DNA from 3 places in the Flavobacterium sp. FlaQc-28 genome. Region 3 is predicted to be linked to each of the others. Evidence: riboswitches for the same ligand, from Rfam matches in the RefSeq annotation. Region 3 holds a riboswitch; each other region holds the start of a gene.

Region 1 (5,712 bases), on a different contig from region 3:
ATAGTAATATTCGGGTTTTTTGTTTTTAATGCTTTTCATTAAAAATTTAACAGCAAAGCACACAAAGTAAAAAAAACGCAAAGGTTCACAAAGCTATACATTAAACTTTGCGAACCTTTACGTAAATCTTAGCGCTCTTTGCGGTTAAAATCAAAAAAACTTATTGATGAAACACAGAAACCGCAGGAAAATAATATCCTGAAAAACTTACTGTTCCTGTTTTAGCACCAGAATCAGCATTGAACAAATAAAGGTTATTGATCGCGAAATTAGTGCCGAATCCTTCATTTACTGTATTTACAATCAATACATTTTTCTTATGATCGTAACCTATTCCTGCACCGTACAATATATTTGAATTTGTTAACGTAATAAAAGGTGCTGTCAACGATGCTGCTGTGCCATTATATTTATAAACTTCTTTACCTCCGCTCCAGCTTCCGTTTTTAGCAATAAAAACATTATTTTTAGCCGCCGTAATCGACCCCGGATGCCAAGCTCCCCAGCTTCCATTAGCTTGAAAACCAAGTGAAATTTCTTTTACTTCAAGAGTATTAGAGTCTATGCTGATAAGATTTTTACCTCCCGCAGCCCATACTTTTTTATCATCTGTAACAGCAAATCCCAGAACCATACCTGGAATCGTTTTTTCGACTGTTAATGTTGAAGCATTAACAACAACAACTCCTTTTGAAGCAGATAAAGCAAAAATATAACCATTAGCCTTAATAATATCTCCTACCTGACCTGTAACACCTTCGATTTGTCCATTCAATGCCATTGTATTCAGATTAAGCTTAAATATTCCTTTACTAGAAGTCAGCAATGCTTGATTTTCATCAATTCCGACTATTGCACGCCAGTCATTTCCGCCTTGAGCCGGAATTCTTTTTTCTTCTTTAAGCGAATAAGCATCTGTCACTACAACTGGTCCGCCGGCTTTAGAAACTAAAAATAATTTCTTATTAAAGATGGTTCCAAATTCTAATGTAGACGATTCTGGTTTTAAATTTTTATCTGGATTTACTTTTACAAAAACACTGTCTTCTATTGCTTTTGTATCGTATCTATAAAAACCAACGGTTCCAGTTCCATGACCGAACCATCCTTCATTAATCATGAAAAAACCATTTTCATAAGCTCCAAATGTATGAACATCGTATGTTAATGATACTTGTCCTCCACCATTTTTGGCCGTCATGACAACCTTAAAATCACCTCTTGTTTCTGGTTTGAAAACATAAGTAGAATCAGATCCAACCACTTTCCCATCTACAGCCCATTCGAAGGAAACATTATTTCTATCTGCTAGTTTTGAACTTAATTTTAGTGTTTCCCCAATGGTTAAAGTATCTTTCAACAACTGTTCGCCTTTTATCACTGGAGGCGCTGTAAAATCATCATCATTATTACACGAAACTATTAACATCATCAAAGAAGCAATTGCAAGTAACTGCTTGGAAAAAAATTGGTTTTTCATTATTAAATATTTAAAATTATATACTTAAGCCTTTAAGTCGATTTACACCCCGCATTTAACAAAAGTTCTATAAAAACAAACTTCTACCTGCTTTTGTTTAAAAAGCAAAACACCTTGTAAAACGATACGTTTTAATGATTTTTTTTAATGAAGAAATAAAATACATCGAAAAGGAAAATCCCAAAAGAAAATTATTTTACGATATCATATTTGCAGAAAAAAATCTCATAAACTCTATTTTTGGCTTACGAGAATAGAATAATCAAACAATACTATTGTCACGCAGAGTGAAAAGTATCGTTCTTAATTCAAGCTTCAATCCCCGAAAGCTATTTATTACTATAAAAATGGCAGGTCTTCTGACTTGCTCCCTACACCCAGCCTTCCCTTTCAAAAATGAAAAGTGACGTATTAAAGGGTTTCAGTTAATGAGCTTACAGCTGCGGGACAGTTTTGGAGTTACACCAAATTCCCTTTTAATGTCAATATTTCTTGAATATGACAACCATCTTCTGATTTAGATTTGAGCCGCAAAACTAATATTTTCTTTCTTAAAAACGCAATACTTCTTTATACTAAAGCCTTCAGAGCATCTGTCATCTGAAATAATTTAAAATTATTGAGTGCGAACCAATTTAAAAAACAGAAAGCCAACAATTAAACTGTTTTTGTTAAAAAAGTATTGACTGAATAAAAAAATATCTTATATATTCGTAAAATCGTATTTTAACTTTTTATTTATTATCAAAAACACAGAGCGTTTTTTATGAGTAAAACTTCTACTAAAGGCATTTGGAAAGTAATTTCAGCCTCGTCAATGGGAACAATGATTGAATGGTATGACTTTTATATTTTTGGAAGTTTAGCCGTCGTAATTTCAACCAAATTTTTTCCAAGCGACAATCCTACTGCAGCATTTTTATCAACTTTAGCCACTTTTGCCGCCGGATTTGTTGTTCGTCCTTTTGGAGCTTTATTTTTTGGAAGACTTGGTGATATTATTGGCCGTAAATACACTTTTATGGCTACTTTATTATTAATGGGAGGTTCTACATTTTTAATTGGCTGTATTCCTAGTTATGAAACAATTGGTTTTCTAGCTCCTTTGCTGGTTTTAATTTTACGCTTATTGCAAGGCCTGGCACTTGGCGGCGAATATGGAGGTGCGGCTACTTATGTTGCAGAACATGCTCCAGCAAGCCAAAAAGGATATTGGACTTCTTGGATTCAAACCACTGCGACGGTAGGTTTATTTATTTCATTAATGGTAATTCTGGCAACTAAAAATGTGCTTTCAAACGAAGCTTTTGATTCGTGGGGATGGCGTGTGCCTTTCTGGGTTTCGATAGCAATGGTTGGCGTATCCTATTTAATTAGAAAAAATATGGACGAATCTCCTGTTTTTGCTAAAGCTAAAAAGGAAGGAACTACAAGCGCAAATCCACTAAAAGAAAGTTTTGGAAACAGGTATAATTTAAAGTTTGTTTTGCTGGCTTTATTTGGAGCCACAATGGGGCAAGGTGTTGTTTGGTATACTGGACAATTCTATGCTATGAGTTTCATGAAAACGGTTATGAATATTGACTCTTCACAAGTCGATGGATTATTAGGAATCGCTTTATTAATAGGAACACCATTTTTTATTGTCTTTGGATGGCTGAGCGACAAGGTGGGGAGAAAATACATTATGATGACTGGAATGCTTTTGGCAATTTTATTCTACAGACCAATTTACAAAATGATGTACAGTACGACAGATGTAAGCTATAAAACCGAAATCATCGAAAAAACAACGCAAAACACTGAAACAACAGCCGGCAACAATACAATAACAACAATCTCTAAGACGTATACTGACGGAACTTCTTATTTTGAAAAGAAAACTGATTTTGCTGATAAAAAAGAATCTCAAAGCAGTATTTCGATTACTATCAATTCAAGCGATGAATGGACTTTAATTTTTCTGGTTTTCATTCAAGTTTTATTTGTCACTATGGTTTACGGTCCAATCGCTGCCTTTTTAGTCGAAATGTTCCCTACTAAAATCAGGTACACTTCAATGTCTCTTCCTTATCATGTAGGAAATGGAATTTTTGGCGGTCTGCTTCCTGCAATTTCGACCTATTTTGTAACACATTCAAAAGCAGCAGGAAAAAGCGATTTTTATCTTGACGGGCTTTGGTATCCAATCATTATTGCCTCTATATCCTTTGTAATTGGAATGATTTATATTGACAACAAAAACAAAACTAACCACCTTTAATAAACCACTATTTATGAATGCGATTAAACAAATTTTAGGTGTTTTATGGATTGTACTTTCCATTGCTGCTGCCTATTTCTGTATATTTGAATTTGGCTTGCCCAAATTACTCTCAGACAAACAAGACGATCTGGTCTTTGGTATTATTATTCTTTTTATTCTTACCCCGCTAATTGTTTTAGGCCTTGGCACCTTTGGCTACTTTGCTTTAATTGGAGAGTACAACGATAAAAAGAAAGCATAATAATCATCTATAAAAAAAGGGCCTTCTATTGCTAGAAAAGCCCTTTTCACTACTAACCAAACCAAAACTTACTGCTGTTTTTAATTGAGTTCTAATACATTAAAAAAAATCAACTAAACACTATTTTTTTATAAATTTCATTACCTGAGCTTTCTTATTCTCATCTATTGCTTTTACAATGTACAATCCCGCTTCTAAATCACTTACTTCGTACTGAAAATCTGTTTTCCCGCTTGCATTAAAGCTTTTTACTAATTGTCCTGATATATTATAAACCTGCACTTTTACTGCCGATATGTTTAATGTAAAATAATCTGAAACTGGATTTGGATATAAATTGACAGTTGCTCCTTTTTCGAAATCGGCTATAGCTAAATTCGCAACTTTATTTCCATAAATTCTAAATTCTCCCGCTGGAATATTTATTAAAGCATTAACATCAGAAACATTTATTATGGTATTATCCATCAAATTATACCATGTTCCTGTGTACTGAAATCCTGTTGGTACATTTTGTGCTGTAACATCAAAATTTGCCAAAATCAATACGTCTTTCAGCTGAGTAACAGCCAAAGCATTGTTTGTAATTTTTATGTTTACTGAAAGTGAATTAGCACTTGCAACTGTTGCAGTCCCCAAAAATACAGGCTCCGTTATTTTAAGATTAATTATTTTTGCCCAATCGTAATAAATTTTATTTCTATTGGTATTTCCTAACCAATTATTTGTCCATTGAGGCTGTGGTTTTGTATCTAATTTACAATCTCCAGAAGCAGCATCTGTTTCTGTATTTACGGTACTATTTCTGCAAGTAAAAATTGAATTGTCCCAGCCTAACTCTCCAAAATGCCAAATCATTTTTGGCCCTGGAATCAATAAGGAAACAGCACCAATTGCAGACATTCTTGACAAGGCTGTGTTTAACGTTTTTACATCATAAGTTCCGCCAGAAGCTCCATATTGCAAATTTCTATACATTAAACGTTCTTCGTCATGGCTTTCTGCATACCCCATTAATCTGTTTGCTGTAAAACCACGGCTTGAACTTGTCATTCTTGAAATATTACTGTTTGATGCATATCCCATTGCCAATTGACTGTATTGATCTGTCATTTTTCCCCACATCATCACACCTTTGCTAACTGGATCATTTACTCTATAATTTGCCCATTCTTTTTCCTCTGTATCAGATCCTAAATGTTCGAAAATAGTATAATGAGTAGGATCTAAACTCCACGAATAATCAGCATATTTCTTTAATATATCAACTCTATCCTGCTGATAATTATTAGTACAACTTTCGTCTGATGCTGTACAAGCCTGAGTAAATCCTTTGGTTAAATCCCAACGGAAACCATCAATTTTATATTCTTCAATCCATTGTTTTATTACTCTTTCTACATAATATTGTGTTTTTGCAGATTGATGATTAAAATCTTCTCCTACACTATAACTATGTTTTGCAACAGTATTAAAATAAGGGTTTTCAGTAGTTGGCGAACCAAATCCATCTCCATCAGGATCGTTCATCCACATTCTCACCATCGGATTACGTCCAAAAGCATGATTTAAAGCTACATCCAGAATTACCGCAATTCCGTTTTGATGACACAAATCGATAAGTTCTTTTAATTTATCTGAAGTTCCATAAAATTTATCCAAAGCCATATGAAATGAAGTATTATAACCCCAACTTTCATTGCCTTCAAATTCCATTACCGGCAT
Region 2 (5,712 bases), on a different contig from region 3:
TTTCCTACAAATGCGAAATTGATAAATGCTAAAATTGCAAAAGGAACTCAATCTTTTCTTCATGTTCCAGCGATGAGTGAAACCGAATTGGAATTGTGTTTTGAAAAAGGAAAATCGATTGTTGATACGGTTGCCAAAACAGGTTCAAATTGTATTGGTTTTGGTGAAATGGGAATTGGAAATACTTCAACAGCATCAGTATTAATGAGTCTTTTAACTAATTTACCTATTGAAGATTGCGTTGGAAAAGGAACTGGTGTCGAAAACGAAAAGCTAATTCAAAAGCAAAACTTGCTCAAAAGCGCCATTCAAAATTATTCGGGTCAAGCCGATTTAAAACAGCAATTGGCTTATTTTGGCGGTTTTGAAATTTTACAAATTGCCGGTGGAATGCTCGGAGCATACGAAAACAAAATGCTTATTCTAGTTGATGGTTTTATTTGCAGTACGGCTTTTTTGATTGCTTCAAAAATAAACCCTAACATCAAACACAATGCTGTTTTCTGCCACTGCTCTGCCGAAAAAGCACACATAAAATTACTAAATTACCTTAATGCAAAACCTATTTTAAATCTAGATTTGCGCTTGGGCGAAGGAACCGGCTGCGCAGTTGCTTTTCCGATTTTAAAATCGGCGGAAACATTTTTAAATGAAATGGCTAGTTTTGAAAGTGCTGGGGTTAGCCGCAAGTAAGCTCCAATTAAAAATTTATCTTAAATGAAAAAAGAACTGCATATTTTCTTTACCTGTTTAATGTTCTACACGAGAATTCCTTGTCCAAAAAATATCAATCATGATCCAGATTACTTAAATAAAGCAACACGATATTTTCCATTTATCGGTTGGATTGTAGGAACAATTTCATTTACTGCTTTCTATATCTTTTCTCTTTTCCTATCAACAGAAACAGCAGTTATTTTTGCCATCATAGCTTCTGTATTAACAACTGGAGCTTTTCACGAAGATGGATTTGCTGATGTCTGCGATGGATTTGGCGGAGGATGGACTAAAGAGAAAATACTCATGATTATGAAAGACAGCGCAATTGGAGCTTATGGCGCAATTGGCTTAGTTTTACTTTTTCTAGCAAAATTTAAATTACTGACAGAATCAATTTCACTTTTTACAAACAGCAATTCTTATTTATTAGTTTTTCTATTATTTATTTCCGCTCATTCTGTAAGTCGTTTGGCTGCCATCAGCATTATTTTCACGCATGAATATTCTCGAGACGATGCTTCAAGTAAAAGCAAACCTATTGCTAAGAATCATAGCTGGAAAGAAATTTTCGGGTCTTTTTTCTTCGGATTGATTCCTTTATTGATACTCTCCTATTTCAACTTTAAATTTCTGCTTGCTTTAATTCCTATTTTTATTATGCGTTATTTCCTTGCGAGATATTTCCAAAAATGGATAGACGGTTATACAGGAGACTGTCTTGGTGCAACGCAGCAAGTTTGTGAAGTTGTTTATTACTTAAGCATTCTTTTGATATGGAAATTTATTTAGTTCGTCATACTGAAACGGTCTGCGAGAAAGGAATCTGCTACGGGCAATCTGATGTAGATATTGCAGCACCTTTTGAAACAGTATTCGAAAAAATTGTTTCACAATTACCCTCAGAAGCTCTGATTTTTACAAGTCCGCTAAAACGCTGTGTTACTTTAGCAAAATACATTCAAACAAAAATAAACGCCATTTCATATCAAGAAGACGAGCGTTTAATGGAAATGAATTTTGGCGATTGGGAATTGAAAAAATGGAATGAAATTCCGCCAGAGCAACTAAATCCCTGGATGGAAGATTTTGTAAACGTTAAAGCTCAAAATGGCGAGTCATTTACAGCATTACACGAAAGAGTTGGAGATTTTATAGCCACACTTACATCGAAAAAAATAAATTCTCCAATTGTTATTACGGCACATGCTGGTATAATTAGAAGTATATTATGCCACCTGACTTCATTGCCGTTAAAGGACGCTTTTCAAAATAAAGTCGACTTTGGAGAGGTTATAAAAATCGAATTATAAAGTCCTTTTGTTTGCAGTTTATCCTGAAAACTAAAACAAATTTGAATTATCATTATTTTTAACTTTATATTTGCAGCAAATTAAGGTTGTGTTTTTATTCTAACACATTAAAAGGGAATCAAGTAAAAATTCTTGAGCTGTACCCGCAACTGTAAGCTTTGTTCTAAAAAGAATGCTTGTTGTAAACTACAAAACCACTGCTCGCCCCGGCGAATGGGAAGGTAAACAACAAGACGCAAGCCAGGAGACCTGCCTTTATAACAAAATATCGAGCTCTCGGGAAAAAGAGTGTAGAAATTATGACTTTAAAAATACGTGTTGCTTGCCTTTTCTTATTGTTGTGTCAAAGTATTTTGGCGCAAAAAGATTCTATTAATAACTTGAAAGAGGTTCTGGTTTCTGATGCCAATCTAAAAAAATACTCCAACTCCCAATCGGTTTTAAAACTTAATGATTCCATCATAAGTAAAAATGAAGCTTTACTTACTGATTTATTAAATTTTAATTCTACTCTTTATTTTAAAGAATATGGCCGAGGAATGCTTTCTACAGTTTCTTTTCGAGGAACTACTTCTTCGCAGACTGCAGTAATCTGGAACGGAATTAACATTAATTCTCAAATGAACGGAAGTACTGATTTCAACACCATTTCTGGTTCTGATTATAATTCTGTCAGCGTAAAAGCAGGCGGAGGAAGTGTTATTTATGGCAGCGGCGCAATTGGAGGAACGGTGCATTTAAACAATGACATGAGTTTTTATAAGCGTTTTGAAAATAATTTAAGACTGGATTATGGCAGCTTCAACACGATTGGAATCAATTATAAAACTAATATTTCTAACGAAAAATGGAGCGCTCAAATTGGTTTTTCTAAAAACAGCTCGACAAACGATTATAAATATTTAAATCGATATACTTGGAGAGGCGAACAGCGCTGGAATCAAAACGGACAATACGACGTTATTACAATGAATGCTAATGTGGGATATAAAATTAATGCCAAAAACAGCTTAAAATTATATACTCAAACTTCAAATACAGATAGAAATACTTCTTTAATTACTGAAACGGAAACTAAAAGCAAGTATGTAAATGGTTTCAATAGAAACTTATTAGAATACGACGGTAATTTTGGAAAACTAACTGCAAATTTCAAAACAGCGTATATTTTTGAAAACTATCAGTATTATGCTGATAATTCAAAAAATCAATATACGTACGGAAAAACGGAGAGTTTTATTTCTAAAGCTGATTTAGGTTACACTTTGTTTAAGTCGACTCAGATAAATGGAATCATAGATTATAACCGAACAAAAGGTTACGGAAGCGGTTTTGGAAATAACACTAGAGAAATTGGTTCGGCTGCTTTACTTATAAAACAAGATTTCTCGACTGACTGGAAGAATGAATTTGGGATTCGAAAAGAATTTACAGACAATTACAAATCTCCTATTTTATTCAATTTTGGTTCTACTTATCAGTTTAGCAAATTATATCAATTAAAACTAAACTTATCTCGAAACTTCAGAATCCCAACTTTCAATGATTTATATTGGGAAGAAGGCGGAAATCCCGATTTAAAACCAGAAAGCTCTTATCAGGCAGAAATTGGAAACGTTTTTACTTTTAAAAACATTTCGCTGACACAGACTTTTTATTACATCAAAATTAAAGATCTACTGCAATGGGTTCCAGGTTCAAACGGCATTTGGACACCTCAAAATAGAGACAAGGTTAATAGTTATGGTGCCGAAACTCTGCTGAGTTGGAAAAAACAGTATGGCAAAAATATTTTTGGTGCAAATGCTTCTTATGCTTACACTGCTTCTAAAGACGAAGAAACCAAAAAACAGCTTTTCTTTGTTCCATTTAATAAAGTTACAGGTTCCGTTTCTTATTCGAGAAATAAAATCTCTGCTTATTATCAATTTTTATATAATGGATTTGTTTATACCAGAGCAGATAACAATCCAGACGAAATCATAAAAGATTATACGTTATCAAATATCGGAATCGATTATGATTTTAAATTTCTTGACTCCTTCAAACTTGGCGTTCAAGTATTAAACATCTTCAACGAAAATTATGAAAGTCTTGAAGACAGACCTATGCCTGGTCGAAATTTCAACATGTATTTAACTCTAAAATTTTAATATTTATGAAACTTAGCAAATTACTTTTAATAGCACTAAGTGTTTCCTTATTTGTGTCTTGTTCTAATGACGACGACCAGCCAAAAGGAGAATACGACAATGGATTTTTCATTTTAAATGAAGGAAGTACAGGACAAGGAACTGTTTCTTTTTCTAGTGATAATTTTAGCCTTTTTACAAAAGATGCTTACACTGCAGCAAACGGATCAGATTTACTTGGAAAATATGCTCAAAACATTTTCTTTAACGGAGATAGAGCTTACATCATTGCTGGTGGTTCAAATGTTATAAATGTGGTAAACAGATATACTTTTAAATTGATCGCTAAAATCGACAGCGGACTTGCTAATCCAAGATATGGCGTTGTGAAAGACGGAAAGGCTTATGTTACTAATGCAAACACTTATTCGTACATTAACCCAGCTACTGGTGATACTGACGATTATGTTGCTGTAATTGATTTAGCAACAAATAAGGTAGAATCAAAAATTGAATTGAATGCCACTGCAAACAGACTTATTCTTGAAAATGGCAAATTGTACATTACAGAACCAGATGCAAGCGACAAACTTTTGATTGTTAATATTGCTACTAAAACTGTAGAAGCTCCAATAATAATTGGAACAAGCGCTGATTCAATTGAAGAAGAAGATGGTATTCTGTACATCTTAAGAGCTCCTTGGGGTGGAGCAAGCAGCGAAATTGTAAAAGTTAAACTAGCAGACAAATCTGTTACTAAACTTCCATTTCCTGCAAGCTTAGAAAAAGCTGGATATTTAGATATTTCTGACGACAAAATTTATTATACTGTAAAAAGCTCAGTTTATGTTATAAACACTTCTGCAACTGCAGTTTCTTCAACTCCAATTTTCAATGCTCCTTCGGTTGCTAATTTATACGGTTTTGCAGTTAAAGACGGTAAAGTTTACTTAGCAGACAGCGGTAATTATAAAGTAGACAGTAAAGCATATATCTACAACTTGACTGGAACTTTACTTAAAGAATTAACAGTTGGTATTGCACCAAATGGGTTCTATTTTAATGATTAATTCTTTTAGAATTTGTTATTAGTTTTTGGAAAAAAATAGGCTTTCATCTCTGAAAGCCTATTTTTTTTTACTTCTATTTTAAAGTCCTCATAAATTCTTTTGGAACACTCTCTAAATACATTTCATTTCGCAATCCATTTATTTTTTTAGAATTACTGATTTCAGGCAAAACTACATCTTGTTCCGTTTGAACTTTTTTGGCGGTTGCTCCCGTTATTTTAGAAATCGCCAGATTTAGTAGCGGTTCACTGCTTTCTCCCAAAACTCCATATGTTTTAAAAGACTCACGTTGTTCATATGTTGGAGGCAATCCTTGTGTATAATCGCCAAAATCAGCAGCATTTGCAATTTTAAAAACCAAAGGCTGCATCGCGTATCTATGATTTGGATTCACCTTTGACTTTGTTAAAGTTGGAGAATCATAAACCGTAAACGAACCCACATTTTTACCTGTAGTAATTTCACCAACTTGAATAACTT
Region 3 (5,712 bases):
CCATATCACTGGTGTACCAAGGCTTAACATAATTAACAGGAATGTTTGCTTTTTGACTGTAACGCTCGCCGGTATATATAAAACTGTAGTTAAGATTCCATTTTTTCCAGTTGACAGATGAGGTTATTGTACCGCTGTTTTCTGGTGTATAAGGAATTTGATCGCCGTAAGTTGTGCCTTTTGCAGTAATATCGATTGCTTTTTGATAGGTATAGCTTAAACCTAAATCCAGAAATATTTGCTGCGGGAATTTAAAAACGAAATTGGTGTTTAGTTCTAAGCCGCGAATATCGACTTCGCCCAAATTCATCATTGTCCATCTAAAAAGGTTAGATGACGGCATTGCGATAATTTTATCTTTTACTCGATTGTAATATACATCGGCTTGAAATGATACCGATTGCAGCATTTTTTTAGGCTCAATACTGTAAGTAGTTCCCACATCGTATTGCGTTGTAAATTCTGGACGCAATGAACTGTTGCCTATAAAAGTGTAGTACAAATCATTGAAAGTGGGCATTCTAAAAGACTCTTTGTAAAACGCTCGAACTCTGAAATTCTTTATCGCAAAAGGTTGATAAGAAGCCGATACAACCGGGCAGAAAACATGCTGACTATCGCCTTGCTGATAATATTTAACCTGTTCATCGATATAAGCTCCAAGTAAATTAGCTTGAATATCAAGTCGGTTCCAATGCATTTCGCTGGAAATAACGCTTAAATAAGAATATCGGGTAGGATAGGGAAAACGGTATAAATTAGCATCAAGCGTATTAATGGAGAAATCTGCTGCAAGCGACATTTTCCACCAATCTTTTATAGCGTAGAGATTGACAATCGAAGCGTAAAATTCGTTTTGATAATATTTATTGTCCAATGCACCTTCAAGAGTTTTATAATCAGGATCGATATAACGGCTGTAGTCTCTGCTGAATTTTACATTAGTAAGCATTTTGTGTTTTTCGAAAAAGGAATTTTCTACAGAACCATGAATAAAAAAATTGCGATCCCATTGCCTTTGCACATGTTCGTATCTATTGGCTAGAATTGCGCCCGGAAGTCCTCGTTCAGAATCGTAATAATAGGCCTTGAAGTTGGCAAGAGCATTTGAACCAAATTTGGTGTGCAGGTTCAATTCAGCCCGAAGTGCGGTTATATCTCCGTTTTGGCGAACTGCAGTTGTATCATAGCCGTCTTTTTTCTGATAGCGGTATTTGTATTTTCCATCGGCTTTAAGCCATTCAATATTTGAGGAAAGCGCTGTTCTGGAAGTTAATTTTTGCTGATAAAGAACAGAAGGATTTACTAATCCAAAAGATCCAGTTTTAAAAGAAGTTCTAATATTTGTAGTTTTACCCGATTCGAAAACAGGAATTTTTGTTTTTAGTAAAAGCGTACTTGAAGCGAAAAAACCTCGTGCAGGCTGAAAAATAGTCGATTTTTGACCATTATAAAGTTCGATAGCTTCAATATTGTCCAAAGAATATTTTCCTAAATCGACTTGACCGTTTTGCGCATTTCCAACCGTCATTCCGTCATAAAAAACTGCCGTATGAGCGCTTCCTAAACTTCGAACGTTTATGGTTTTTAAACCGCCGATTCCGCCATAATCTTTCAATTGGACTCCCGAAAAATAACGAACAGCATCCGCAACCGAAAGACTGTTTAGTGCTTCAAGCTGTTTGCCTGATAAGATCTGAACAGGCATGGGCGATTCGATCCTAAACTCGCGTTTGCTTGCGGTTAGAATAACTTCTTTTAACGGAAGTGGTTTTAAAGAGTCCAGCTCTTTGGTTTTAGGATTATCCTGTGCCATAATCGGATTTATAAACAAAATCCATAATAAGGCACATAATCCACAATGCAGCAGGCCTGAATGCCTGTTTTTACATACGTGCATAACAAAATGGTCTATTTGTAACAAATAGTTTTAAACGGAAAAAATGAAATCAAATGTTTAGTTTGATAAATGTGTTTGTTTTTAAAACTCTGGTCCACGAGAGTTTAAAATGATATGCAGTGGCAGGTCTCCTGACTTATTCCCATTTTGAGCCGCCTTCCCGCATTAGAAAAATGCAGTGGCAAAAGATTTGATTTCGAAAACTAAAAAAAGCTTTCCTAATCTGTCAAAATGTTGCATGGAATTTACAGTAACGGGCTTGTTCAGGATTTGCACCTGATTCCCTCTTCGTTAACTGCACTTGAAAAGTTGCAGCTAAACCATTGCGGGTGCAAAAGTAAATAAACTCTTTATGGTTATGGTTATGTTTTTGAAAAAAATGCTGAAAAGTGTTTTTGAAAAGAAAAGTAATTGATTTTACTTTTGTTTGATTTTTTATTTTGAGAAATCGAGATTTTGTATATTTATAGTGTTATTTATTTGATTATTAATTGTTTGTATTTAATGAAGTGGAGATGAAAAAGACTAAAAATACGCTGCCAAACGAATCTGAAGATTTGTTTTTGACTGATGGCGGACTCGAAACAACATTGGTTTTTCTAGAAGGTTTTGATCTGCCTTATTTTGCTGCCTTTGATATATTAAAAGATCAAAAAGGATACGACAGTATGAAAAATTATTATTCGCGTTATTTAAAAATTGCCGAAAAGTATAAAACAAATTTTATTTTAGAAAGTCCAACTTGGCGGGCAAATCCAGAGTGGATTGAAAAAATTGGTTATCCAAAAGATTCCTTATTTGAGTTGAATAAAAAAGCAGTTTCGCTTTTAACAGATTTAAAAATAGAATTTTCGAATTCCATAAAATCAATTCTTATAAGCGGCTGTATAGGTCCTCGGGGCGACGGTTATGTGCCGGATAATTGTATGAATGTTGAAGAAGCGAAACAATATCATTTGGCACAAATAAAAGCTTTTAGTCAAATGCCGGTTGATTTTGTATCGGCGCTTACCATGAATTATATCGAAGAAGTGATAGGTATTGTTAAAGCTGCCGAAACTGTAAGTTTGCCTGTAGTTATTTCGTTTACTGTTGAAACTGACGGGAAACTGCCAACCGGAATGAGCTTAAAAGACGCAATCGAAAAAATAGACAAAAGCGTGAATGTACCTCCGTTGTATTATATGATAAATTGTGCGCATCCTACGCATTTTGTAAACGAACTGAAAACGAATGTAAATGAAAATTGGATAAAAAGAATAAAAGGTTTTCGAGCAAATGCATCTTGTAAAAGCCACGCCGAATTAGACGAAGCCACAGAATTAGACCGAGGAATTCCTAAGGATTTGGGTAAAGAATACAAAAAATTAAAAGATACTTTTAGTCATTTAAATGTATTTGGCGGCTGCTGCGGCACTGATGAAGAACATATCCACGAAATTGTAAAGCAATTGAAAGTAGTTTAAAACAGCTTTATAAATCTAAAACTTAAATAATTTGCTCTTTGATTGCGGTATGTTTTAACACATAGAAGCATAGATTTGTTACTTTAAAAAAGGCGTTTTACTTGCCTAAAACACACATAAACAGCTATGTGAAAGAAATGAGTTTCTTTTTGTCTCCTTAAATTAAGCCTATAAAATCTATGTTTCTATGTGTTTAATTTTTTTTGATGTTACCATATAAGATAACCACATTTTGAAAAAAAACATCAAAATTTGAATTATGATAAAAAGTAATACAGAAAAAATAATGGCAGTAAAAGAAACTAAAAGTTTAGAAGAGATAAAACAGTATTTCAGTGTTTTAAAAAAATCAAGCGACAATAACGAAGAATGTAAAACAGAAATCAAGTTTTCAACTTATTATGAGCTTGGATGTATGATTAATAATATGCTAAAATTGTGTGTTTTGGGGCTTGACAATGATAAAGATTCCTCAATTAATGTTGGATTAATTTTAGAACACATTATCGAATTATTTCCTTTAGACGAATTTGAACTGTTAGATAAAATCAATCAACAGTTTGCTGGAGAATCTTCACTGGTTTAAAAGTTTTTGTAAAAAAAAAGCGTTGCAGCTATTTGTTTAATTTCGGACTTCAAATCAAACTAAAAACAAAAAGCTCCAGATTTCTCTGAAGCTCTGTTTTTATTGCTGTAATTAGTTTATTCTATTTCTTTCGTCTTCATTTCCAAAATCACGCTGTTTTGATTTAATGTTTTGATTGCCAAATTTATAACTTAATGAAATTCTAAAACCTCTAGTGTCTCCATAACTTTTTATATTTGTTTTTATTCCGTTTGAAGTGTAGGTAATTAATGGTTTTTGTGCATTTAATACATCTTCGGCTAGAAATGTAATTGACAAGTTTTTTTTGAAAGTGAGCATTTTAACCGAGATGTCTAAAATGTTCAGAGTCGAAATATTAAAAATTTGATAACGTCCAGGAAGCTGTAAACCGTAATTTAATCCAATAAATACTGTTTTGCTATTGTTTATAGTAAAGTCATTATTGCTGTAAATATATCCGTTGTATCCATCTATAGAACTAATGAAATTTGTTCTTGATTTTACATTTTGATAGTTTAAATTAAAACCAGTAAAACTGTTCCACCAAGAATATTTATTGAAGTTGTACGAAGTCGAAAAACCTATTTGATACGTATTGGCATAGTTTAACGGCATTCTCTTGGTGCTGTTTGTTTCAGGATCGATGATAGATAATTCCTGCCCGAAATCTGAAACCTGAGAAAAATACACAGAGTTAACCCATTTTTGATTTCGGATAAACGAAAATTCAAAATTATCAATTAACGAAGGTTTTAAATATGGATTTCCCTGCGAATAAGAATAAGGACTTGTTTGAATTACAAAAGGATTTAAATACTCAAACTCAGGTCTGCGGATTCTTCGACTGTAGTTTAAAGAAAAAGAATTGTTTTCATTTGGCGCATAAGTCAAATAAGCCGTTGGGAATAATTTTACATAATGATTTGCAGTAGTTTGATTTAGATTTTCAGAGTAACCTTTGGTTTGTGTAGCTTCAATTCGCAAACCAATTTGTGTTTCCCATTTAGAATTTATCTTTTTGCTTCCCGAAAAATACACAGCCTGATTGTACTCTTTGTAATTAAAAATATTCGACTGGTTTGTATTGAAAACTGCAGTTCCTGTTTCATTGTTGTATACGGCTAAATTGTTGTCAGTATTGGTATGAAAAGCTTTTGCTCCAAAACTAATGTTTGCCCATTGATACGGTAACGAAACGTCGACATTTGCAGAGTAATTTTTGATTGTATTGACATTGCTGGTGGTCGACGAAAAAAAAGTGTTAGGAATAACATTTTTATTGCGATCTAATTCATTTCCAGAAAAGAAACGATAATCATTTTTACTGTAATTGAAGTAATCCAAATTAATCGAAATGTTTTTTCCTAAGCTGTCTAATACAAAAGAATTTTGAAAATTAACGGTATTCATTTTCGGATTGTTGGCTGCATTAACATCCGAAGCGATATAAGAATCTGCCGTTCCGCTATTATTATATATAGTTGTAAACGGATTATTAGTTGAGGTTTTGTCTGTAAAACTGCCAAGATATTGAATTCCTGCTGTCCATTTATTAGTTAGTTTGTAATCAAGACCAAAACTTAAACTCAATACATCAATCACCGATTTATTTTTAATATCTTCCTTCCATAACTCGTTTGTGTAAAATATAGCACTTTCAGAAGTAGAGCGTAATTTTTGTTTTCCTTTGTTAACAGAAGCCTGAACCGAAATTTTATCATGATTATAAGTAAATAATC

The links. Region 3 has a riboswitch for cobalamin ahead of ACHRVL_RS19530 (TonB-dependent receptor). Riboswitches for the same ligand answer to the same signal wherever they lie in the genome.
Region 1: it holds a riboswitch for cobalamin, as region 3 does, so the genes downstream of both, ACHRVL_RS01225 (DUF5074 domain-containing protein) here and ACHRVL_RS19530 (TonB-dependent receptor) in region 3, are expected to answer to the same signal.
Region 2: it holds a riboswitch for cobalamin, as region 3 does, so the genes downstream of both, ACHRVL_RS18870 (TonB-dependent receptor plug domain-containing protein) here and ACHRVL_RS19530 (TonB-dependent receptor) in region 3, are expected to answer to the same signal.

What each region holds. Positions count from the first base shown of each region.
Region 1 covers NZ_JBIPCM010000001.1:292,139-297,850, forward strand. The annotation lists gene ACHRVL_RS01225 (DUF5074 domain-containing protein) at 161-1,480, opposite strand; cobalamin riboswitch at 1,812-2,005, opposite strand; gene ACHRVL_RS01230 (MFS transporter) at 2,247-3,743, shown strand; gene ACHRVL_RS01235 (DUF6814 family protein) at 3,757-3,987, shown strand; gene ACHRVL_RS01240 (alpha-amylase family glycosyl hydrolase) at 4,108-5,712, opposite strand, start outside.
Region 2 covers NZ_JBIPCM010000008.1:166,289-172,000, reverse strand. The annotation lists gene cobT (nicotinate-nucleotide--dimethylbenzimidazole phosphoribosyltransferase) at 1-693, shown strand, start outside; gene ACHRVL_RS18880 (adenosylcobinamide-GDP ribazoletransferase) at 718-1,509, shown strand; gene cobC (alpha-ribazole phosphatase) at 1,494-2,030, shown strand; cobalamin riboswitch at 2,097-2,302, shown strand; gene ACHRVL_RS18870 (TonB-dependent receptor plug domain-containing protein) at 2,330-4,183, shown strand; gene ACHRVL_RS18865 (YncE family protein) at 4,189-5,232, shown strand; gene ACHRVL_RS18860 (S41 family peptidase) at 5,306-5,712, opposite strand, start outside.
Region 3 covers NZ_JBIPCM010000009.1:58,468-64,179, forward strand. The annotation lists gene ACHRVL_RS19530 (TonB-dependent receptor) at 1-1,900, opposite strand, end outside; cobalamin riboswitch at 2,004-2,240, opposite strand; gene ACHRVL_RS19535 (homocysteine S-methyltransferase family protein) at 2,416-3,366, shown strand; gene ACHRVL_RS19540 (hypothetical protein) at 3,626-3,952, shown strand; gene ACHRVL_RS19545 (TonB-dependent receptor domain-containing protein) at 4,064-5,712, opposite strand, start outside.